3 regions of the Anaeromusa sp. genome follow, and region 3 is predicted to be linked to each of the others. Evidence: riboswitches for the same ligand, from Rfam matches in the RefSeq annotation. Region 3 holds a riboswitch; each other region holds the start of a gene.
The links. A riboswitch is a leader RNA that binds a small molecule or an ion and turns the genes downstream of it on or off. The one in region 3 is predicted to bind cobalamin.
Positions count from the first base shown of each region.

Region 1 (8,444 bases), on a different contig from region 3:
CTCAATTGGGAGCGCTCGCGGTATTCGTTTTTGGAGAGAAACTGTTGCTTGTTTTGTTCGTATAGAAGTTTTATTGACAAGTACAAAGAAAGTTGAAATCGCATGGAGGAAGTACATGGCTGTTGCATTATATGTGAAAAAAGGAATAGAACAAGTTAATACAGGGAATTTTACGGAAGCTGCTCTTTCTTTTTCAAAGGCGCTGCAATTAAAAGAGGATGCGGATATTTACTATAACCTAGGAATTGTGCAGACCGTGCTAGGACAAGGTGTAAGTTCTAAACAGTCTTTTCAGCGCGCCATAGAACTTCGGCCGGATTTTCCTGAAGCTTATAACAACTTAGGCATTTTGTTGCAAAGCGAAGCTTCGGAAGAGGAAGCAGAATACTGCTTTCGCCAGGCGATCAAAATCAAAAAAGATTTTTCTGAAGTCTATAATAACCTCGGATTGCTTTTGGTAAAAAAAGATCGCTTGGTTGAAGCGGAAGAATGCTATCATGAGGCGCTTGCGCTATCTTCCAGTTATCCGGAAGTCCATAATAACTTGGGCTTGTTAATGATGAGAAAAGAAAGTCTAACTGAAGCAGAGCATGAATTTCGACTTGCCATAAAAGAAAATGAAAATTTTCCGGAGGCATGCAATAATCTTGCAGTAGTTTTAAGAAAAAATGAAAAGTGGCAAGAAGCAGAGGTCTTTATTAAAAAGGCAATTGAAATTCGGCCTCAATATCCGGAAGCATATTATAATTGGGGATTAACATTGGCGGCGCTTGGTAATATCGAGGCTGCTATAGAGGCATACTGCAAAGCGATTGAACTCCGAGCAGATTATCCGGAAGCGTATAACAATTTGGGCGTGATTCTTTTAAAACAAGGAAAATTGGAGGATGCGGAAAATTTTTTTCATCATGTTATCGAACTAAGTCCCAATTTTTCGGAAGCCTATAGTAACCTCAGCGCAGTATTGAAAGATGGGCCACGCCTTGAGGAAGCGGAAAATTATGCGAAACGTGCCATTCAATTGGATCCTAGCGATGCGGGAGCATATAATAATTTAGGTGCAATTTTAAGAAATCAGAATCGCTTAAGGGAAGCAGAAAAGTATTTTTTGAAAGCTATCGAATTGAAGGCAGACTTTCCGGAGGCTTTTCATAATTTAGCGATGACTTTGATGGAAACGGGGACTCGCTTTAAGGAAGCGGAGTCTTTACTTCAACAAAGTTTGGAACTTCGTCCTGGTTTTGCGGAAGCGGAATATACGTTAGCGGCACTCTATCTTTTGCAAGGAAATTACAAGCAAGGATGGGAAACGTACGAGGCTAGGTTTGCTGTTTTTAATAATTATCAACCGCCGGTTCGACGCTGGCAGGGAGAGGATTTAGAGGGAAAGCATATATTGCTTTCTTGCGAACAAGGTTTTGGCGATACATTGCAGTTCGTTCGTTATGCTGCAGAAGTGGCAAAGCAGGCACGACACACAACCGTATTGGTACAAAAGCCGCTTGTTAGGTTGTTTGCCAACTCGGAAAAAATTACTTTTGTTTCTTCGACTAGCGAGTGTTCGTGGGATGAGTATGATTTTGCTTGTCCGTTATTAAGCCTGCCAATGGTGTTTGAGACGGATGAAAAATCGATTCCTGCTGAGATTCCCTATGTAGTTGCCAACGAGACGCTAGTGAGTAAATGGAAGGATATTCTTGCGAAACAAAGTAATGGGAATGCATTGAAAGTTGGGGTGGTTTGGGCGGGAAACCCAGGGCATAAGAATGATCGCAATCGTTCTGCTCAACTTGCAGAAGTTGCAGAACTTTTTAAGGCTGTGCCTGTTTTATGGATTAGCTTGCAATTAGGCGCGGAGAGCAAGGTGCTACAAAATAGCGCCATTCCTATTGCTGATTTTACAGAGCTGCTTACTAACTTTTCCGAAACGGCAGCATTAATTGCCAATTTAGATATGGTGATTGCAGTAGATACGGCTGTTGCCCATTTAGCGGGAGCAATGGGGAAGAAGACTTGGCTTCTCTTGCCGTTTGCACCTGAATGGCGCTGGCAACTGCAGCGCGAAGATTCTCCTTGGTATCCAACGATCCGAATTTTTCGTCAAACCCGAGTGGGAGACTGGAAAGACGTTCTGCAAAGAGTGGCAACGGCCTTGACGAGTGAAATAAAAGTGTCTGAAGTATAAGGTGAAGAGAATGGAGTCATTATGAAGATTTGGTTTGTGCGACATGGTGAAACCGAGTGGAACCGGACCAAACGGTATCAGGGGCATAGCGATATACCTTTGAACGAAAACGGGCGGAGGCAAGCGCAGGAAACAGCGGCTTTATTAGCAAAGGAGCCGCTGGCGGGGGTCTATGCCAGCGATTTGAAACGGGCTGTAGAAACGGCGGAGACAATAGCGCAGCCGCACAGGCTACAGGTGCAGCAGAAGCCGGAACTGCGAGAACTTCACTTCGGCTTATGGGAAGGTCTGCGGTATGAGCAAATTATGGAAAAATGGGCGGATGAATTGAGCTTAATGTATGAGCATCCTGAGAAGGGATGTGCGCCGGAGGGCGAGGGCTTTAGCGAGCTGGCAAAACGAGCGTGGCCGGCGCTGCAGGCGATTCGTGAAGCGCATCAAGAAGAGGAAGCAATTGCGGTGGTGGCTCATGGAGGCACCATTCGCGTTTTATTATGTTTGCTGCGAGGGAAACCGTTGCAGCAACTTTGGGATGTGGCGATTGAACATGGACAGGCTACAAGGATAGATGTGTAAAGAATAGGAGTATTTTGACTACCTTGCCCATTATCTTGTCGAGCCGTTTCAGTGAGGCAGGATTTAATTTGTTTATCGGAGAAAAGAATTTTCAAGACAACTGAAAAAGGATGCCACCAAACAGGTGCCTTCGGAAGCTTTGAAAAAACCGGAGGAGAATAGGGAAGTTCGGACAGGCCATTGGCCTGTAAACGATGCGGTCGCGCCACTGTATTCGGGGAGAGCGCTTGCGTATGCCACTGGGAAACCGGGAAGGTGCAGGAAGCTTGAGGAACCGTTAGCCAGGATACCTGCCTGTTTTGGCTGTCATGCACCCTCGCGCCAAGGGGAATGCCAGAAGGATAGGTACACTTAAGAAAAGATACCTAGCCTTTGTGGCTGGGTTGTTTTTATATCCCTCATCCCCGCTGGTACGGCAGTTGCAGGCTGAACGTGTTGAAGGAGGGGCTTTTATGAGTTTGGAACAGGAAGTGAATGAGTGGATTGACGGGGCGGCTAAACCTCGTCATAGCCTGGGCTTGTTGGAAAAATACCTAAAAAAGATGGTGCTGTCCTGGGGCGAAGTGAAAACAGAGCTGAAGCCCTTTCATTTAGTGTTTGCGGCGGATAATGGCGTCATTGCTGAAGGCGTGGCCAAAGACCCTGAGGAGATTACTTATTTGCAGGCGCAGAATATGGTGGATGGCCGGGCGACGATCAGCTGTTTTTGCCAGCAGTGCGGCATACCTTATCGGGTCATTGATGTTGGCGTCAATTCTACAAGACCTTTTACTGGAATTTCTCGCAAGGCGGCCATGGGCAGCCGCAGCTTTCTCAAAGAAGAAGCCATGAACGAGGCTGAATTTGCGGTTGCCTGGGAAGCCGGGCAGGAACAGGTTCGTCAATTGGCGGCTAAAGGCTACAACCTAATTTCAATGGGTGAAATGGGGATTGGCAATACGACGACATCATCAGCGGTTTTACACGGCTTGACCGGTATTTTGCCGGAGTTCATTGTCGGCGGCGGCGCCGGGCTGCAGACGAGCGAATTGATTAAGAACAAATGCCAGGTAGTTGCTAAAGGCGTAGAATTGCATAAAGAGAAGTTTCATACCGCCAAAGATATTCTGCGTTGCGTAGGCGGCTTTGACATGGTAGCCATTTGCGCCGCTATGCTGGAATGTGCACGCTTAAAAACGCCCTTTGTCATTGATGGTTTTATTACGGCCGTTGCTTATATTTGCGCCTCAAAGCTGGATACTGGGGTGGAGAAGTACGCGATTCCGTCCCATATGTCCCGGGAACCGGGGATGGCATACTCTTTGCTGCTAGGAAATATTCCGGCGGAGGAAGTGGTGCTGAAAGCCAATATGGCTTTAGGCGAAGGGACAGGAGCCGTATTGATGGTGTTTTTGCTGAAGACTATGCTCTATACGATGCATAATATGGCGCGGATTACCGATTTTATTCCAGCGGCGCCGGAAAAAGAGCAACGAGCTGCCTTGTAAAATATTGCCAAAGAAGTTGGCGATGCATGACAAAAATTTCACATCCCGAAATCCTGACGCAGGAAAATCGTATCCGCATAACTAATAGTATTCATTTATGCGAAAAATTTGACAAGACAAAAACCTGCCGGATGCGTCGTAAAAGGATGGAGGGAATTGAACATGCAAGTCAGCCGGTTTACGTTAAGTGAAATTGTTGACACTAGTGTATTGCAAGAGATTCAAGATAAGTTTGCAGAAGCCACAGGACTGGCGGCAGTCATCGTAGATCCCGAAGGCCGCCCCATTACCAAGCCTAGCCATTTCACCTGTTTTTGCAATTATGTTCGTTCTTTTGAAGAGGGCTTTCGCCGCTGTATGAACTGCGACGACAAAAGCGGCCGCCGGGCTACGCAGAATAAGCGTCCCATGGTGCATCTTTGCCATAGCGGGTTGACGGATTTGGCGGCGCCAATTATTGTGCAGGACGAGTATATCGGCGCATTTTTGGCGGGCCAGGTGGTAGTGGAAACCGAGCATAGCGATATTAAAGAGGTCAAAGAAGAAATGTATCGCCGTGTGGCGGATTTGCCGGTAGATAAGGAAAAAATAGGGGAGCTTTTTGACCAGGTGGAAATTGTGCCGGAGCATCGCATTAAGGCTGGGGCGGATCTGATTTATATCATGTCCAACTACATTGTAGAAATTGGCCTGGCCAATATTGTGCAAAAGCAGCTGATGCTGGAGATGAAAGCCAAGGCGGAGCTGGAAAGCCTGCTGCAGGTGACGGAATTGAAGGCGCTGCAATCACAGGTCAATCCTCATTTTTTGTTTAACACGCTGAATACTATCGCGCGCTTGGCTTTGTTGGAAGGAGCGGAAAAAACCCAGGAAGTGGTGTACGCCTTAGCGGATCTGCTGCGCAATAATCTGAGGGATATTGACGTGCTGCGTACGATCGAAGAAGAGGTCAAATCCACGCGGGATTATTTGACCATTCAAAAGGTTCGCTTCGGCGACCGTATTGCCTCGGAGATTCACATCGATGCCACTCTTTTAGAAGGACTCATTCCAGCGTTGACTCTGCAGCCGTTGGTGGAAAACGCCATTATTCATGGTTTGGAAAATCGAGTGGAAGGCGGCAAAATTTTTCTGGAAGGACAGATGGATAACGGTGATATGGTGTTGACGGTGAGAGATACTGGCGTGGGGATGTCGGCGGAACGTTTGCAGAGCTTGTTTCGAGAGGAGCGGCGGCAAAATTCGCATGGACAGACAACCGGCTTAGGTATTATGAATGTACATAAGCGTATTTGCCATTTTTTTGGCGAACAATACGGCCTTTCGGTAGAAAGCATGCCTGGAGAAGGAACTTCGGTACGGCTGCGTCTGCCGTTTCGGCATAATTAAATGATCGCAGAAAGTCGGTCAGGGAAGACCGGCAGCATTCGGGAAGGAGTCGTTGTATGTATACGCTGTTGATAGCCGACGATGAACAATTGGAGCGGCAAGCGTTGCGCTTCATTATTGAAAAAAACTATCCTCAGGTTCAGATTGTCGGTGAGGCAGGCGATGGCGCCAGCGCTGTCCGGCTGGCCATGGAAGAACGGCCGGATATTGTGCTGATGGACATCCGGATGCCGGAGATCAACGGCTTGGAGGCGGCGAAAAGCATTCGGGTGCTGCTGCCGGATACGCGCATTGTGATGCTGACGGCCTTTGACGAATTCAGCTATGCCAAACAGGCCCTCTCCATGGGTGCTGTGGAATATTTGCTGAAACCAGTGCGGCCAGAGGAGCTTACAGAAACACTGCGCAAAGTGGCTGAAGGCGTCAAGGCCATGAAAAGCAAGCACCAAGAAGAAGAAGCGTTGCGCAAAAGCGTGGCCGAGGCCATGCCGTTTATTCAAATGTCTTTTGTGTATGACCTCATTTCCGGGCAAGTGGAAGAGATGACGCATTATCGGGAACGGGCCAGCTTTTTGGGTTTGGCTGTGGATCCTGGTGTGGCGCTGGTGATTGATATTGATAATTTCCGCAAACTGACCCTGCAGGCCTCGGAACTAGAAAAACAGGGCATGAAGCAGCGGCTGCATCAAAGCATTTGCCGAGCGGTGCGGGCTCGAAGCGGCGTAGGCAAGGCGGCGCTGGTGGCTCCTATAGGGAGTGACAATATCGTCGTATTACTGGGCTTAGAGAACGCGGAGAATGCGGATATGGCTAAAGCGGGGGCATTGCGGGAAGCGGAAAGCATCCGCAGCGTGGTAAGCGAGGAGCTGGGTCTGAGCATTACGATCGGTGTGGGTCGCTACTATAGGGATCCGCGGGATATTTACCGCTCGTATCACGAAGCCATGAGCGCCCTGCGACAGCGGTTTTATCTGGGCAGCAGCCAAGTGATTCATATTGAGGATGCGCCGCATTTGAGCGAAGGGCCTTTTCATTATCCTTTCCATGCGGAGCGGGCTGTCTTGGATAAAGTACGCTGTGGCGACCGCAAGCAAGCCAAAGAAGCGTTAAAAAGTCTTTTAGGTGAGATTTTTGCGAAGAAAACACGCTTGGAAACCGTCAAAGCATGTGTGCTGGAGCTGTTAGTGGTGCTCTCGCGGTCGGCGGTGGAAGGCGGCGCTAGTTTGGACAAGCTGACGTTGCTCAATTTCTATTGCATTCAGCGTCTGAATGAATGCAAGGAGCAAAGCGATATTGAGCGCTGGATGATGGAAGCGCTGGATCAGTTTTTGGATAACATGTTGGAAAACCGCAATAGCATGAATTTGCGGGTTATGAATAAAGCCTGCGAGTATATTGTCGCTAATTGCCATCGCAACCTGCCGCTCGAAGAAGTGGCTCAGACCGTGCATTTGAGTCCTTTTTATTTCAGTCGTTTATTTAAAAAGGAAAAAGGCTTTAATTTTGCAGATTTTATTACCAGAGTACGCCTGGATCGGGCTAAAAAGCTTCTCTTAGATCCGGACTACACGGTGGTGCGGATTGCCACGGAAGTAGGCTATCAAGACGCCAGCTATTTTTGCCGTGTTTTCCGCCAGTCTATGGGAATGACGCCCAATCAGTATCGGCAAGAACTGCGCGGCGAAAAAACAAAAGTCTAAGAAACTTGTAGAAAATAGCATAGTAAACCTGCCATAAAAAAAGATTGCCTTCGGGCAGTCTTTTTTTGCTTTTATATTAAAAAAATTTGGAAAGATCCGCAAAATCTTCTTATCTCAAAATAGAGGAGTGTATTTTTGTCTAAACAGGAGGTTGGGAGCAGCAAGGAACTTCAGTAGGGGAGCAACAAGGACTCAAGGGAGAATGAAGGCAATCGCCAATTAATACACATGTAGAATCGTCGAATTATTTGCGAAGATTGTGAGGAAGGCCGATGAGTATGGAAAAGCAGAGAGTTGTACAAGAATATGTACCAGGAAAGCAAGTGACCTTGGCGCATTTAATCGCCCATCCGAAAGCGGTGCTCTGTGAAAAGCTGGGTGTAGCAGAGGGCGGCGCTATCGGTATCTTGACCATTACTCCTTGCGAAGCGGCTTTGATTGCTGCAGATGTAGCCACCAAGACGGCGGCCGTGGACATTGGATTTATGGATCGTTTTACCGGTTCTGTGGTGCTGGTGGGCAGCGTTTCTGCTGTGGAAGCGGCTCTGCGTCAGGTGAATGCCGTACTGATGGATGGCCTCGGCTTTACCGGTACTCGCATTACCAGGTCCTGAGTGATGAAACATGTTGCGAAGCGCAAGGTCATGATGGTAGGCGCTGTAGGAGCTGGCAAAACGTCGCTGGCGTATGCCTTGGGGCAGCGGGCGAAGGAAGTCAGCAAGACTAGTGATATTGAATTTTACGACGATGCTATCGATACTCCAGGGGAATACGCGCAAATCCCGCGTTTTTACTCGGCGCTGTTGGTGACTTCCATGCAAGCTGCAGGCGTGTTTATTGTGCAGGATGCCTCTCAGCGACTGCCGGTGCTGCCTCCCGGTTTTGCAGGCATGTTTACCAGACCGGTGGTGGGCGTAGTAACCAAAGTAGATTTAGAAAAGGCTGATCGCGAACGCGCAAGACGATTTCTGGTGCAGGCGGGAGTCAAAGAGCCTGTGTTCTTTGTCTCTTCCCATACAGGTGAAGGCTTGGATGAATTGACGGACTGTCTAGAACAGATGGATCGCGGCTCATCTGCCGGAGGAAAGGAGGACATAAAATGAACGA
Region 1 is NZ_JAQUZF010000100.1:68-8,511, forward strand. It holds gene PHF27_RS11485 (tetratricopeptide repeat protein) at 116-2,185, shown strand; gene cobC (alpha-ribazole phosphatase) at 2,207-2,761, shown strand; cobalamin riboswitch at 2,867-3,074, shown strand; gene PHF27_RS11495 (nicotinate-nucleotide--dimethylbenzimidazole phosphoribosyltransferase) at 3,214-4,248, shown strand; gene PHF27_RS11500 (PocR ligand-binding domain-containing protein) at 4,411-5,637, shown strand; gene PHF27_RS11505 (response regulator) at 5,694-7,337, shown strand; gene eutS (ethanolamine utilization microcompartment protein EutS) at 7,610-7,951, shown strand; gene PHF27_RS11515 (EutP/PduV family microcompartment system protein) at 7,955-8,440, shown strand; gene pduA (propanediol utilization microcompartment protein PduA) at 8,437-8,444, shown strand, end outside.
Region 1: linked by a shared signal. The riboswitch ahead of PHF27_RS11495 (nicotinate-nucleotide--dimethylbenzimidazole phosphoribosyltransferase) and the one ahead of PHF27_RS06320 (nitrogenase iron protein NifH) in region 3 are both predicted to bind cobalamin.

Region 2 (5,619 bases), on a different contig from region 3:
GACCTACGAAGGATGGGAAGGAGATTTTAAAACCGTTTGGTTTTGTTTTGCCGTGGCCCCGTCGTTTTGACGGGGTTTTTATTGTTGGTTAATGGTTTGAAGTTTCTATGGGCTTGCTAGAAGTATAACAGGGGGCATGCATATGAAAAAAGTAGTGGCATTGGCCATCGCAGGTATTGTTTTTTCTACGTCATCGTTGGCGTTAGCCGCGGAGCCGGAGTCGGAGTCTGGGATTAAACTCAGCGGCGACGTGACCGTAAAGTATGAAAAAGATACGAAGGACGGAGAAGCAAATGCTTCTGGTACCATGAGTTCGTTACGCTTAACAGGAGAAGCGGCATTGGGGAGCGGCTGGTCTGTATTCGCTCGCTTGGGAGCGCAATATGCTACGAATCCGGCCTTAGCGGACTACAATACAGATGGTTCGGTATATGGCGACAAAAAAACGGTAATGACCCTTGATCAGTTTGGCGTGACAAAACAAGCAGGAGATTTGGCATTTAAACTTGGGCGTCAAGATTTGACTATTGGCGCAACGTCGCTTCTTTACAGCCGCTCAGAGTCCAATATTGGGAAGCGGGCTTTTGTAGACGGAGTGACTGTAAATGGGGCCGCAGCGGGCTTGGACATCAACGCAGCCTTTGTACAAGAGGATAATGCCGGCGATGAAGACAACCGTATTTATGCGATTCGGACTGGCTTTCATCCCAATAAGCAGTTGCAGTGGGGGATGACGTTAGGTCGCTATCAAGATCGAGTCAATGGAAATACGAACCATTGGGCGCTGGACAGCAGCTATCAACAAGGCAAGCATACCTGGACGGCGGAATATACGCAGTCCAATCGCAGCGAAGACAATCGCGCCTATGCGGTAACTTGGAATTATGGCTTTGATGATAAAACGTCAATGTATATTACTGCGTTTAAAGTAGAAACGAATGGCGATATGGGAAAACAAAGCGATTTTGATAACAACAACAAGGGTTTTTATTATGGCGTTAAACATCAACTAAACAAAGATAATTCACTGGAATTGGTCTATAAAGATCAAAAGGAAGTGGACAGCGGTTTGAAAAACACAAAGCTGGAAGCTACATTTACTCATAGTATTTGAGGAGGAGCCGCTTGTTTTATAAGAAAGCAGCGATTCCTTGAAGAGAATAAACACTATATAAGGAGTGAGGGAATTTGAAAAGAAGTATTTTATGTTTGATGACAGCGGTTTTATTTGCCCTAATGGGAATGGCGACAAGTTTTTCCGTTTCCCAGGCAGCCGAGGCGCCAACTGTTAAAAAAGCCATTTTGGTAGTCAGCTTTGGTACAACCTATGCGGATACGCGCAAGGCTACGACCGATGCAGTGGAAGCGAAAATTAAGGCAGCTTTTCCGGAGTATGACGTGCGTCATGCCTTTACTTCCCGTATTATCATCAAAAAATTAGCGGAACGTGACGGACTTGTTATTGATACGGAAAAACAAGCGTTGGAAAAGTTGAAGGCCGAAGGCTACAAAGAGATCGTGATTCAGCCTCTGCATGTGGAAGCAGGCGATGAGTATTCTAAATTGATGCGTGTTGTGGACAAGTACGAAAAATCCTTTGACAAGGTTTCTGTAGGTCGGCCGATTCTTTATTATACCGGCCAAGAAGGGGAAAAACCAGATGACTATGCTATCGCAATTAAAGCGTTGCAAGACCAATTGCCGAAATTAGGAAAAAATGAAGCTGTTGGCTTGATGGGTCACGGTGGTGTAAACCCTTCGAATACGGCGTATGCCGCTCTGCAACTAAAGCTTCAAGATGCAGGCTTGAAAAACGTCTTTGTTTTCACGGTGGAAGGGTATCCTACTTATGAGAATATGGTCACAGCGTTAAAGGCCAATAAAATTAAGAAAATCACGCTAATGCCCTTTATGCTGGTAGCTGGCGACCATGCTCAAAATGATATGGCGGGCGACGAAAAGGATTCTTTTAAATCGCAGTTGACTGCGGCAGGCTTCCAAGTAGAAGCGTATATTCACGGTTTGGGAGAAAATAAAGGGATTCAGGATATTTATGTACAGCATGTGAAAGATGCGATTGAAAATAATTATAAAGAACGCGGCAAGGATAAACCTGTAATTCCAGTTATTGAATAAATTGAATAGGCTATAAATGCAATAAAAGGCTGCCGAGAAAATTGGCAGCCTTTTATTGTGTTCCTGCAGATAAGGGAAAATAGAGTATTGACGCTAGTGACGAATATGGAAATGTTTTGCGGAGTTAACAAAAGTGAATGGCTAAAACCTAGGCTTAGGTTGACTTTTTGGGTTCTTTTTGTTACATTTAACAATGACAAAAACATATTATTTGGAGCAGGTGCCCGGAAGGGCTTAATAGGGAAGACCGGTGAAAAACCGGCGCGGTCCCGCCACTGTAATGGGGAGCAAATCCAAGAAATGCCACTGGGGCGAATGCCTTGGGAAGGTTTGGAGGAGCGAAGAACCAGAGCCAGGAGAACTGCCTGTTTGACAATCGCCGCTAGACCTACGAAGGATAGGGAAGGAGATTTAAACAGGGTTCTGTTTATTTTCAATCCCGGTCATAGCGATCGGGATTTTTGTTTTTTGAAGACATTAAGAAAAAAGGAGCGACAATAAGGATGAGTTTACGGGTGAAAAAAGTGCTGGCGTTACTTGCTACGGCCTGTTTAGTAACAACGGGCTTAGGAAGCGGCTCCATGAGGACGCAGAGAAAAAAAGCAATTGTAGTTACTAGCTTTGGAACTACTTTTCCTAAAACGCGTAAGGCTTGCATTGAGAGTGTTGAAAATGATATGCGAGAAATTTTTCCTGAGTATGAAATTCGTCGCGCTTTTACGGCTCGCCAAGTGATTGCGAAAATAGCGGCGGAAGAAAAGCTTCAGATAGATACGTTAGAACAAGCCTTAAGCAAGCTGAAGGAAGAAGGTTACCAGGAGGTGGTCATTCAGCCGCTTCATTTGACTCCTGGAGAGGAATACGAAAAGAAAATTTTAAGCGTGTATCGACAGTATGTTTCGGATAAGTCTTTTGACGTTCTTACTATAGGAAGGCCAATACTAATGTTTGACGGACAAAGAGGAATGCCGGATGACTTTACGGCGTTGGCGGAGGCGGTTGAGCAACAAATGCCCGGGCTCGCCGCAGAAGAAGCTGTTTTGTTCATGGGACATGGCTCCCCAAATCAGCCGAATCCGGCGTATGGCAAAATGCAGCGTGTATTGCAGGCGAGAGGTCACAAGGCCTATATGGGAGTTGTGGAAGAAAACGATCATCCTAATTTTGAAGATGCGCTGGCGGAATTGAAAAAGAATCAGGTTAAGAAGGTTATCTTAATGCCGTTTATGTTGGTAGCTGGCGATCATGTGCAAAATGATATGGCTGGCGACGAGCCGGATTCTTGGAAGAATCTTTTAGAGAAGGACGGATTTCAAGTAGAAGTCGAACTAAAGGGCCTGGGCGAAAATGCGGCATATCGTTCCCTCTATGTGAAACATGCTCGCGATGCGATTCGAGGGTTGTATCAACCGTAGTAACAGCGGCCGTGTTTTGTGAATAATAGAGATAAGACTTGACGATAAACGTCAAGGAGGAGAAAGGTTGGGTTGGCATGGAGCAAAATCGCCTGCTGGCGGCAGGAGGTGTTTTGCAGGTTAAAGCGGATTTGCTGCTTTGCCGCTTTCCACAGCGGCGTATCGCTTTGAGCACCTCTCAATATAACGGCGGTATCCAAGAGTTGTCCGCCGTATTCAACCATCGTTTGACCTTTTTTGCCGAGAGTGAAGCAACATTGCCTGGCGGCAGCTTGGACGGGTATTTGGCTTCTATTGTCGAACGCGAGGGACTACCCAAAGATGAAACTAGCGGTCTTTTAACGACGGCGCACATGGAGTGTATGTCCTACCAGCGACGTTTTTATGAGGGGATTACAGTGGAAGCCATTGTGACTGCCGGAGTGGAGCATAATGCTGCTCGAGCCGGAGAGGATGCGCTTTATTGGGAACATCATGGAGAATATATTCCTGTTTCAGGAACCATTAACATTTTGCTTCTTGTAGAAGCGAATTTATCCCCGGGCGCTTTGGCTAAAGCATTGATTACGGCTACGGAAGCGAAAAGCGCAGCCTTGCAAGATTTAGAAGTGCGCAGTCCGCATAGTTTGCTTCCGGCAACTGGTACTGGAACCGATGGGATCATCTTGGTAAGTCACATGGCTGGAACGGCTTGTCGGGATGTAGGGACGCAGTCTAAATTAGGAGAAATGATAGCAGATGCAGTAAAGTCAGGGGTTAAAACAGCTTTGTTTAAGGAAGAAGGATTAAAGGAACAGGCTCAATATTATTCCCCCAAAAATATTCGTTGCAGTCATAAAGCTTCTTGCAGATAACTTGCGGTTCATAAATAACATTTTGAAATGATAAGGTTGAGGTGCGGCACTAGCCGGGAAAGGAGTTAAAAAAATGGATTTGGAACGGATTTGGCAGTTGTTTCAAGCTGGAGGGATCGTAATGTACCCTTTGGTTTTTTGTTCGATTTTAGTATTGGCGGTGACTTTGGAGCGGCATTGGAACTATAAAGAGGCGGAACAGTTTCGGAAAGGTAAGGATGAGTTTGTGCGAGCTTTGCTGGAGGGGCGCTGGCTTGAGCCGCAAGGGGCGTCAGGGCCTATTGCCAAACTGCTGAAAGACGCCTATAGCTGGCGCGGCCTGGAAACGTCCGTGCAACTGCAAATGTTTGAGAATACTGCGGCTTCCATTATGGGGCGTTTTCGGGAGCGTATTAGCTATTTGGAGACCATTGTAACCTTGGCGCCGCTTTTGGGCCTTCTGGGAACGGTAGTAGGAATGATTCAGTCCTTTCAGGTGTTGGCGGTGAAAACAGGGCAAATGCAGGCTATTACTGGCGGGGTAGGAGAAGCGTTGGTTGCTACAGCTACTGGCCTGTGCGTGGCTGTGCTGGCTTTGTTGTGCCACTCCTGGCTTTGTCAGCGCCTGGATCGTTTGGCAGGAGACTTGGAAGAATGCGGGGCCGCTCTTTTGACAGGATCTTCTTTTGCCGCGGGGAGGCGCAGCCGTGAAACTGCGTGATTGGAGGGTGAATCGTCAGCCTCGGCTGATGATTATTCCCATGATTGACATTATTTTTTTCCTCCTGGTCTTTTTCATGCTTAGCACCTTATATATGGTAGAGCAGAAAACGCTGCCAGTGCAGTTGCCGGCGGCGCAGGCGGCGCAGGCGGATATGAAAAAACAGGTGGCCGTTACGGTGACGGCTGAGGGACAGACTTATGTGGACGAAGAAAACGTACCGCTGCAGCTTTTGGGAAAACGTGTTCAGTTAGAGATGTCTAGGCAGCAGGAAGTGTTTTTTGTCTTGCGCGCTGATAAGCGCGTGGAGTATGGCCGTGTAGTGGCTGTCATGGATGCCTTGAAAGCTGCCGGGGTGCAGCGCCTTAGCGTAGCTACGGAAGCAGGGGCTGCTCAGCCATGAGAAATCATTCAAAAAAAGCGCTGCTTGTAGCGGTAGGCGCACATCTTTTGATTTTGCTAGTGTTGGGATACGTCGGCATTTTTCCGTTGCCAGCGCAAGCTGCGGAAGAGT
Region 2 is NZ_JAQUZF010000018.1:21,556-27,174, reverse strand. It holds gene PHF27_RS04390 (hypothetical protein) at 143-1,114, shown strand; gene PHF27_RS04385 (sirohydrochlorin cobaltochelatase) at 1,243-2,136, shown strand; cobalamin riboswitch at 2,338-2,520, shown strand; gene PHF27_RS04380 (sirohydrochlorin cobaltochelatase) at 2,640-3,551, shown strand; gene PHF27_RS04375 (adenosylcobinamide amidohydrolase) at 3,629-4,405, shown strand; gene PHF27_RS04370 (MotA/TolQ/ExbB proton channel family protein) at 4,479-5,105, shown strand; gene PHF27_RS04365 (biopolymer transporter ExbD) at 5,092-5,508, shown strand; gene PHF27_RS04360 (energy transducer TonB) at 5,505-5,619, shown strand, end outside.
Region 2: linked by a shared signal. The riboswitch ahead of PHF27_RS04380 (sirohydrochlorin cobaltochelatase) and the one ahead of PHF27_RS06320 (nitrogenase iron protein NifH) in region 3 are both predicted to bind cobalamin.

Region 3 (9,787 bases):
GAGGCAGCGTTTTTACATACGCAAGTGCTGCCTCCCGATAGCCTTCCCAAAAGCCGCCGCGCATACCGCCGCTATCCATACAGACAGCCGGACAGGAAAGATCTGCTTGCGCCGCAATGCCTGCCACATCATCGCCGATCAAGCTGACGGCGCAACTGTTTTCAATAAACACAACCTCCGGTTTCATGCTTTTTTTTAACAAGGAAAGCGTTTCCAGCAGGCAGTCTTCCGTGCCGAATACAACCGCCTGATTGTCAGGCTGCGTGCAAAAAAAGCGTTTCCCCACATTCGGGCAGGGCCGTTCTAGCTGCCGCAGCGCATAGAAGTAACACCACAAAGGCCCGTTCACCATCATTGCCGCTTCTGGTACGCCTGCGAAAAACGCCGCGCCGCCTGCCAGAGCGCAAGTATTGGTCTGGGCGCACATGTCTCCCCAAGCTTCACCAGCCATAAACAACTCCTCCTCGATACGGAGATCGTTTTAACAATCGTCCTAATTTCGTCAGCACTTCCAGCAAACCGCCAACGCCTACCGGCGTCAATACAGGCAGCTGCAGCTGTCGCAGTCCCATCTCCTCCACCTCATGCGTCGAAAGCAGAACCGCTTCTTCCGTAAGCAATGTTTTCCCTGCTTCCTCGTCCACGATAGGAGCGCCAACCCCCTCCAAAGCTTTACGCAATTCCTGATGCTGTTCCGGCGTCAAGCCGGCGAAAAGGATAATCCCTTCCAGCTTCATCTGGGCTAAAGCCAATACCTCCAGTACCCATTGCGGCTGAAAATGGGTTAAAGGCCGCCCAATTCCCAATACGGCGCTGCGGCCTTGCGTCCAGGGAAGCAAGGCCGCACTGGCCTCCGCTACTCGCCGACTCTGCTTAGCAATGGCCGCTGCCGTTTTTTCCTCTCGCCCTAACGCTTTCCCTAACGCTGTCAGCCAGGCTTTCGTTCCTTCCCAGCCAGACGGATACTCTTGCTGCAAATAGGGAATACCAAATTTTTCTTCAAGGTAAGAAGCTAAACGCCCCATGGAATATTCCGGTTGCGTATGTCCTCCTAAAGGAATGCAAAAAGAAGCTGCCGGGAGCATCCGAATTTCTTCGAGTGAACTATAATTAGGAAAATGTCCAACAATCCGCAGTCCAAAGACGCTTAAAAGCTCTTGCAGCTCTGCTTCTTCCGCTCCGCCAGGCCCCCGTCGATCTCCTAAAAGAACCACCGTATCCGGTTCGGTTGCTTGCGGGCGCATCGAACGGTCGATCAAACGCTGCGCAGCAAAATAAAAGCCAGCGCCATACTCGCCATCCAAAAAACCACTGCAAGGAACGCTCATAACCGGAACCTTCCAGAAGGCCTCCGCTTCTTCGGCCACCGCTTCCACATCATCGCCAATCACGCCGGCTAAACAGGACGCTGCCAACAGCACGTACGCTGGTTTATACGTTTGCATCGTAAAATCAATGCACCCTCGCAACTGCTCTGCGCCGCCGAAAATCGAATGATCGTCAGTTAGATTGCTGGTAACCAAGGGAGCTCTATAGGCATGCTCCAGCTTCAAAGTCCTTGCCAGCGCAGAATATTGTCCACCCAGCTCCATTTCCCGCGCCACATGTCCGCAGGCTTTGGGACTGTGAAAGATGACTGCCGCCCCTTCGTTATGCGCTACCGCCCGCCATACCCCGGGCATACTGCAACTGCAGCTGCGCTTCAAGGTCACCATATGCCGCTTATTCATCGCCATAACGCAGCACCATCTCTTCCAGGTCTTCAAAAGTCAACGGCGTAGGAATAGTCAGCTGTTGATTATCCAGCAGCTTTTGCGACAAATCCCGATAGATCCTTGCCTGCTCCGAGGCAGGCTTCCATTCAATGACGGTCTTGCGTCGAATCTCCGCCTGGTGCATCACCGCATCCCGCGGCACAAAAGCGATAAGCTGTGTATTCAAGCGCGCTGCAAATTCCTCCAGCAAAGCTTTTTCATTAACAATCTGGCGGCTGTTGCCGATAATCCCTCCTAAACGAACCGGCCCGCGCCCGGCAAAGCGGGCTACGCCTTTGGCGATGTTGTTCGCCGCGTAAATCGACATCAATTCGCCGGAAGACACTATGTAAATATCAGTAGCATAGCCTTCCCGAATCGGTACGGCGAAGCCGCCGCACACTACGTCCCCTAAAACGTCAAATAAAACGACTTGCTGTTCCTCTTCTGGAAGTTTTTGCAGCATTTTTAGCTTTTCAAGGGCCACGATAATGCCTCTTCCTGCACAGCCCACGCCCGGTTCAGGCCCCCCCGCCTCAACACAGCGAACGCCGCCGAATCCTTCGTGAACCACCTGCTCCAAGGAAACGCCTTCCCCATATTGACGTACCATATCCAACACCGTCTGCTGACAGTTGCGCCCCAAGAGGAGCCGCGTCGAATCATTTTTCGGATCACAGCCAATCTGCTGAACCCGATAGCCGGCTTCCGCCAGCGCAGCCGACACATTCGAAGCCGTCGTCGATTTGCCGATGCCGCCTTTGCCATAAAAAGCAATTTTTTTCATAGGCCCTTCCTCCCATACAAAAAGAGCCGCCCCATGTAGGGCGGCTCCTAATTACAGATGCAAAAAACTCCATGTCAAAACAAAAAGCTTGCTCAGTAATCCCCTCCCCATCGCTCGTAGGTAAAAACGGTGATTGCTAAACAGGCAGTTCTCCTGGCTCTGGATCTTCGCTCATCCAAACCTTCCCAAGGCATTCGCCCCAGTGGTATTTTATGGATTTACTCCCCATTACAGTGGCGGGACCGCGCCGGTTTTTCACCGGTCTTCCCTATTAAGCCCTTCCGGGCACCTGTTTCATCCATATTCATTTGTCAAAATTCCTAAATTCTATTTACTTGCGCAACAAGTCTCAATCGGCGATTGGTTTCTACGTCCGTGACGTCTAGCGATTGCTTGCTGCTTGTCTTTTACATGCTGAATAAATAACTCCTGAATCGCCTGATTTTCGCCTAATCCTTTTGTTAAAACCTGCGCCTTAAAACCGGCTTGCTCTAAAATCAGCTTGGGCGAATCTGACTTAACGCCACTAAGATAGTTAAGAATATGCTCGCCCGCAAGCAGCATAAACGGCACAATCAGAACATCCTGCACTTCTTTCGCTTTCATTTTGGTCATAGCGTTCGCTAAATCGGGAAAGCCGTCTGTAACACAGACAAAAATACGTTCATAACCGGCAGCCTCAAGTTTTAACTGCAACACCGCATACTCCATTTGCTGCGCCCCATTACAAGCCAGCAAGATTGCTTGACTTTCTTGTAAAGGCGGCCATTGCTGCTGCAATGCTTCTATCGCCAAAACATAATCATCAGGATGATCTTTTGCTCCCAAAGAGAGCAGTAGCGGACGCGCCAGCGCCAGCGTCTTTGTTTTCCATGCCGGTTTTCTAGCTTCTGCGGCAATATATTTTTGCACTCCCTGCAAAGTAGCATCTACCGTTAAGAATAGAGGCTGCACATACACTTCTTCAAAAGCCTCACACGCCAGCTTCCTCAAGGCTTCCTCAATGTCGTCTACCTGTATCCCGGAGCGCGCTGTTAATTTATCTCGCACCGCCTGCGAAGAAAAGGCTCTGCAAATTTTCCACTCTGGAAAGACTTGTTGAAAACGTTCTTCCAGCGGATCTAAGGTACGCTGCAAAGCAGCAGCGTCCACCGAGCCAAAACTTACTAAGACAATTGCCTTTTTGTTCAACCCTTAACCCTCCTGCAGAATGTCGCCGCAAAAAAAACAATCCTAGCCTTCGCAAAAAGGCTAGGAAGAAATTCATGTTCTTCGTATCCCCTGCTCGTCACCCGCGAGCCTGCGGCGATATACAAAACCATATACTATTGCTGGGTACGTAAAATTCATCAACTCTTGTTTGCTTTCCGCCCGGCACCTGCGAGCATGAGGAAAATCAAAAGCAGCAGAAAAATTCTGTTTTCATCCTACACCCGCAATTACTATATGTCAACCACTGTTTTCATTCTCCGGAAACCGAAAGATGCCGATCCGCAGGCTGGGCAAATTCATCTCCATAGGCAGCGTACGCTACCTCTTGCACCCCGAAAACCATGTCTTGAGAGCTGTTGTAAATATAGCCTTCCCTTGGCAAATACAGTTTTTTCTCCCGAATGGCTCGCAGTGTCTGCAGCGACGGATCCTCTAAAAATTCACGCCGATACGACTCAATATCATAGTTTCCATGATCGTTATAGGCAGGCAAAATAAGCAAATCCGGATTAATCGCCACCAACTGCTCTTTATTAAAATTCTGCCCGCTTTGAATGCCTGCTGCGGCAAGGCCGTTAATCACGTTGGCTCGGCGGCACATATCGTCAAATATGCAGCCGCTGCCGCCATAGGTCGACATCAAAGAAATCAGCACTACCTTTTTTCGTTGTTCCAACGGAATGGCTGCTGTTTTTTGCTGAATTTCCGCTAATTTTGCGTTCATCGCCGCTAAAAGCCGGTTCCCTTGTTCCTCTTCTCCTATCGCTTTAGCAATCAGTCGAATGTTTCCCTGCACATCCTCTGCATTTTTCGCGCCTTTACACACGATCACTTGGAGTCCCGCGTCCCTCAGCATGCCAACAATTTCCTCACTGATCCAGTCCGGCGCAATAACCAAGTCCGGCTGCATCGCGAGCAACTGCTCCGCCGAAGGAATATGTATTTTTACCGGTATTTTCTTAGCTTTAGCAACAATATTCGAGCTAACCGGATCATCAAGAAGCGCGTTTATCGCCGCCAGCCGTTGTGTTGATACCATGCCTAAGAGAATTTGATCTGTACCCGCCGATAAGGTTACGATTTTTTGCGGCTTTTTCGTCAATTCCACTGTTGCGCCCCGACTATCTACAATACGATACGAAGTCCCGCTTGAGTTAGCCTGCTGCTTCGCACCGCATCCCGCCATCATAACGCAAAACACAATACTTACCGCGATCATTCCCCAAATACTAAACCTGCGCCGCATACCATCGCTCCTTTTACCGTGTTTTGGACGACGAAAAGAGAGGAGCTATCTCCCCTCTTTAACTGTCGTTTCCCGCTGTCTCATACCGTTCAATCAAGCGCCGCGCCGCCAGAGTCGGCGACAGAGTCCCTTGACGAACCAATTGCTCCATCGGTCCCCGCTGCTCTTTGACTTTTGGGTGTTGAAAAAACAATTCCCGTAAATGCTCTTCCACCAGTGCGTACATCCAGGAAAGAGCCTGCTCCTGACGACGTTTTGAAAAAACGCCGCTTTTACTTGTTTTCTCCTGAAAATCAAGCACTACGCTCCAGATGTCTCCGATTCCCGCCCCTGTACGCGAAGAGGCGGTATACGCCTTTGTTTCCCAGCCTTCCGTAGCCGGGCGCAAGTAATGCAGCATCCGGTCATAGTCTCCCTTGGCCACGCCCGCCCGACCCCGGTTATCCCCGTCGGCTTTATGGACCAAAATGGCATCCGCCAGTTCCATAACGCCTTTTTTCATGCCTTGCAGTTCATCGCCAGCACCGGTCAAAACGACCAGCAGGAAAAAGTCAACCATCGAGCGTACTGTTACTTCGCTTTGCCCAACCCCAACAGTTTCCACTAAAATAACGTCGAATCCTGCCGCCTCGCACAAAAGCATCGTTTCCCGGCTTTTGCGCGCTACGCCTCCTAAGGTACCGCAGGAAGGAGAAGGGCGGATAAAAGCATTGGGCTGGCGAGAAAGCTGCTCCATTCTGGTTTTATCTCCTAAAATACTGCCCTTCGTCAAGGTGCTGCTGGGATCAACCGCCAACACCGCCACCTTGTGGCCGCCTTCACACAATCGCGAACCTAAGGCTTCAATAAAGGTGCTCTTCCCCGCTCCCGGCACGCCGGTGATGCCCAAACGCAGCGAACGCCCGGTAGCAGGCAAAAGCTCCTGCAACACCTCTTGGGCCTGCGCAAAATGGCTAGGCGCATTGCTCTCAATCAACGTAATCGCACGGGACAATACCGTGCGATCTCCTTGCAATACGCCTGCTACGTAATCCGCCACATCTAACTTGCGTTTTCTTTTTGCCGTCACTGCGGCGGGAACCGCCGTAGCAGCCTGCTCCGGCATACCGTCATGACCTCCGTCAACGCCGCTCATCACCCGGCAAGCAAAACGAGCATCCTCTTCTTGCGGCGCCCAGTCGGGACGATAGGTCTTGGTGCTCATAATTACGCCTCCTGATCAAGACGTTGCAACAACTGTTCCAAAATTTTCCGAGCCGCCACGGGAATAATAGTACCCGGTCCAAAAATCGCGGCAGCACCGTGCTCGCGCAAATACTCATAATCTTGCGCCGGAATAACGCCGCCGATAACCACCATGATATCGTCGCGCTCGCGTTTAGCCAATTCTTCCACCAATTGAGGCAGCAGCGTTTTATGACCTGCCGCCAAGGAACTCATACCAACGACATGAACATCGTTATCCACCGCATCCTGCGCTGTTTCCTCAGGTGTCTGGAAAAGAGGTCCGATATCTACGTCAAAGCCCATGTCCGCAAAAGCGGTAGCAATTACTTTAGCGCCGCGATCATGACCGTCCTGGCCCATTTTCGCAATCATGATCCTCGGGCGACGGCCGTCTTTTTCTTCAAATTCGTCCGCCATTTTCCGTACAACCGTAATTTCTTCTTCATCGGCGAATTCACTGCTATACACGCCAGAAATGGAACGGATAATCGCCTTGTGCCGTCCGCATACTTTTTCCACGGCGTCGGAAATTTCTCCCAGGCTGGCCCGGGCGCGCGCTGCTTCCAAGGCCAGCCCCAGCACATTGCCTTCTCCCGTCTCCATAGATTTAGTAATTGCTTCCAAGCAGGACTGTACTTTGTCATTGTCTCGGTTGGCGCGCAGTTTTTCCAAGCGCTGAATCTGTGATTGACGCACTGCTGTATTATCTACCTCCAAGATGTCCAGCGGATCTTCTTTGTCCAAACGGTAGCGGTTAACGCCTACAATCGTTTCTTTTGCCGAATCAATATGCGCCTGACGCCGAGCCGAAGCTTCTTCAATACGCATCTTGGGCAGTCCGGTCTCAATGGCCTTCGCCATGCCGCCAAGCTCTTCTACTTCTTGAATATGCCCCCAAGCGCGGCGAATCAGCTCATCTGTCAGCGCCTCCACATAATAAGAGCCGCCCCAAGGATCAATGACCTTGCAAACCTTAGTTTCATCTTGAATATAAAGCTGCGTATTTCTGGCAATACGCGCCGAGAAATCAGTCGGCAAAGCAATGGCTTCATCCAGCGCATTCGTATGCAGCGATTGCGTGTGTCCTAACGCCGCCGCCATCGCTTCAATGCAGGTACGCCCCACATTGTTGAACGGATCCTGTTCGGTCAAGCTCCAACCGGAGGTCTGCGAATGCGTGCGCAGAGCCATGGATTTTGCTTTTTGGGGCTCGAACTGGTTGATGATTTTAGCCCAAAGCATCCGGCCGGCCCGCATTTTTGCCACTTCCATGAAGTAGTTTTTCCCCATGGCCCAGAAGAAGGACAGCCGCGGCGCAAAAGCGTCAATTGTCAAGCCCGAAGCAATCCCTGTACGAATGTACTCCAAACCGTCCGCCAGCGTATAACCAAGCTCAATATCCGCCGTCGCTCCGGCTTCTTGCATATGATAGCCGGAAATACTGATACTGTTGAATTTAGGCATGTACTGCGAGGTATAGGAGAAGATATCCCCGATAATGCGCATCGACCCAGCGGGCGGATAAATATACGTATTACGCACCATAAACTCTTTCAGAATATCATTCTGAATAGTTCCGGACAGAACCGACTTATCGACGCCCTGTTCTTCCGCCGCCAGAATGTAAAAAGCCAAAACCGGCAGCACCGCGCCATTCATGGTCATCGATACAGACATTTTGTCTAAAGGAATGCCGGAAAAGAGAATTTCCATATCCAAGATGGAATCAACCGCCACGCCGGCTTTGCCGACGTCCCCCACTACGCGCGGATGATCCGAGTCATATCCTCTATGGGTCGCCAAATCAAACGCAATGGACAAGCCTTTCTGGCCTGCCGCCAAGTTTCTGCGATAAAAAGCATTACTTTCTTCCGCTGTAGAAAAGCCCGCGTACTGCCGAACCGTCCAAGGCCGCGTTACATACATTGTCGGATACGGTCCGCGCAAAAAAGGAGGCACCCCTGCCATATATTGTAAATGGGTCATCTCCTTGTACACATCTTGTGTATACAAGGGTTTCAAATCAATTTGTTCCATCGTTTTAGTAAAAAAGTCTTCAAAGGATTGGCCTGTTTCTTGCTCCAGGCGCTTCTTCCAGTCATCAACAGAAGACCGGGGAGGCTGAAACGACAGCTGCGAAAAATCAGGTTTTTTACTCATTAGATCATCCCCTTTGCTTCTTGTATAGCTTGCAAAATCTTACGGCAGTTGGCACGTACATGCACGAAGTCATCAACCCCAGCCTCCCGGTAGACCGGCTCCAACTCCGGAGGCGCAGCCCCCGCTAAAAGAACGGACATCTTGGGGCAGGCTTCCTTAAGCTGCTTCGCCAGCGGCGGTACCAGCTCCGGATAGGTCGCATCCGTAGAGCAGATTACAGTAACGTCGGCGCCCGATTCTTTGGCCGCAGCTACCGCTTCCTCCACGCTGGGGAAACCGTCGTTTTTCAAAACTTCAAAAGCGGCTACTTCCAAAAAGCCGCGGCTAAAATCAGCCCGTGCTTTGTGCTGCGGGATCGGCCCCATATTCGCCTGAAACACCTTCAAATTCTCACCGGTTTTTGCTTTGTACCGCTCCGTGCGCTGCCGCAATTCTTCAAACTGCTCTGTCCAGCGATGACGGCTTATCGGTACAATATCCGTTTCCCCCGGCATGCCGTCATTTAACACTTCCCGTATTTCCCCAAGAGAGGCGCCGCTATAAAACACATCCATTAACGCAGGCGGCAAGTCGCCTGCCGTCCCCGCCGCCGCTTGCAACAACGCCGCTTTTTGTTCCTGCGTCAAAATCGCTTCTTTAATGCTCCGCAAAGGCTGTTGCGTTTCCTCTGGCGGCAGCAATAGTTCTTCCCCTGGATTTGGGTACATATTGTTCCCTACGGCCACGTCGGCGCGTCGATCCAGCTTTTTAAACCGCTCTTGGAGCACCGCGTTAATATCCTGCTGGATTTTACCTGTTTTTAAAGCGGCTTCTACGCCGCCTGCTTCTTCGGTTTCCTGAATCAGCTTCCACGCGGCTTCCGCCAACTGTTGCGTCAGCGTCTCCACATACCAGGAGCCCCCTGCAGGGTCCACCGGCTGCAGCAGGTGACATTCTCCCTGCAACATAATTTGAATATTGCGGGAAATGCGTCGTGAGAACGTATCGCTGGGCCGTATTACTTCGTCAAAGGGCGCTACAGTCAAGGCTTCAATGCCCCCAACCACCGCCGAAAACGCCTCTGTCGTCGTCCGCAGCATATTTACATAAGGGTCATATACGGTTTTATTAAAAGCGGCCGTCCTGGCCAATAGATGCAATTTACGGTTTTCCTCCGAGCAGCCAAAGGCTGCAGCAATCTGCGACCAAAGCATCCTCGCGGCGCGCAGCTTAGCAATTTCCATAAAATAGTTAGAGCCTAAATGAACTTCCACCATGATCTGTGAAGCAATTTGATCGGCCGTCAAGCCCCGTTGACGCAACGCATTCATGTATGCGATAGCCGTGCTGAAAGCATAAGCCAGCTCCTGCACCGAATTAGCGCCGCCCTCATGATATACACCGCCGCGCACCAAAAGCGTA
Region 3 is NZ_JAQUZF010000032.1:971-10,757, reverse strand. It holds gene PHF27_RS06330 (nitrogenase component 1) at 1-451, opposite strand, end outside; gene PHF27_RS06325 (nitrogenase component 1) at 441-1,736, opposite strand; gene PHF27_RS06320 (nitrogenase iron protein NifH) at 1,723-2,541, opposite strand; cobalamin riboswitch at 2,667-2,849, opposite strand; gene PHF27_RS06315 (sirohydrochlorin cobaltochelatase) at 2,869-3,732, opposite strand; gene PHF27_RS06310 (ABC transporter substrate-binding protein) at 4,004-4,999, opposite strand; gene meaB (methylmalonyl Co-A mutase-associated GTPase MeaB) at 5,058-6,203, opposite strand; gene scpA (methylmalonyl-CoA mutase) at 6,206-8,386, opposite strand; gene PHF27_RS06295 (methylmalonyl-CoA mutase family protein) at 8,386-9,787, opposite strand, start outside.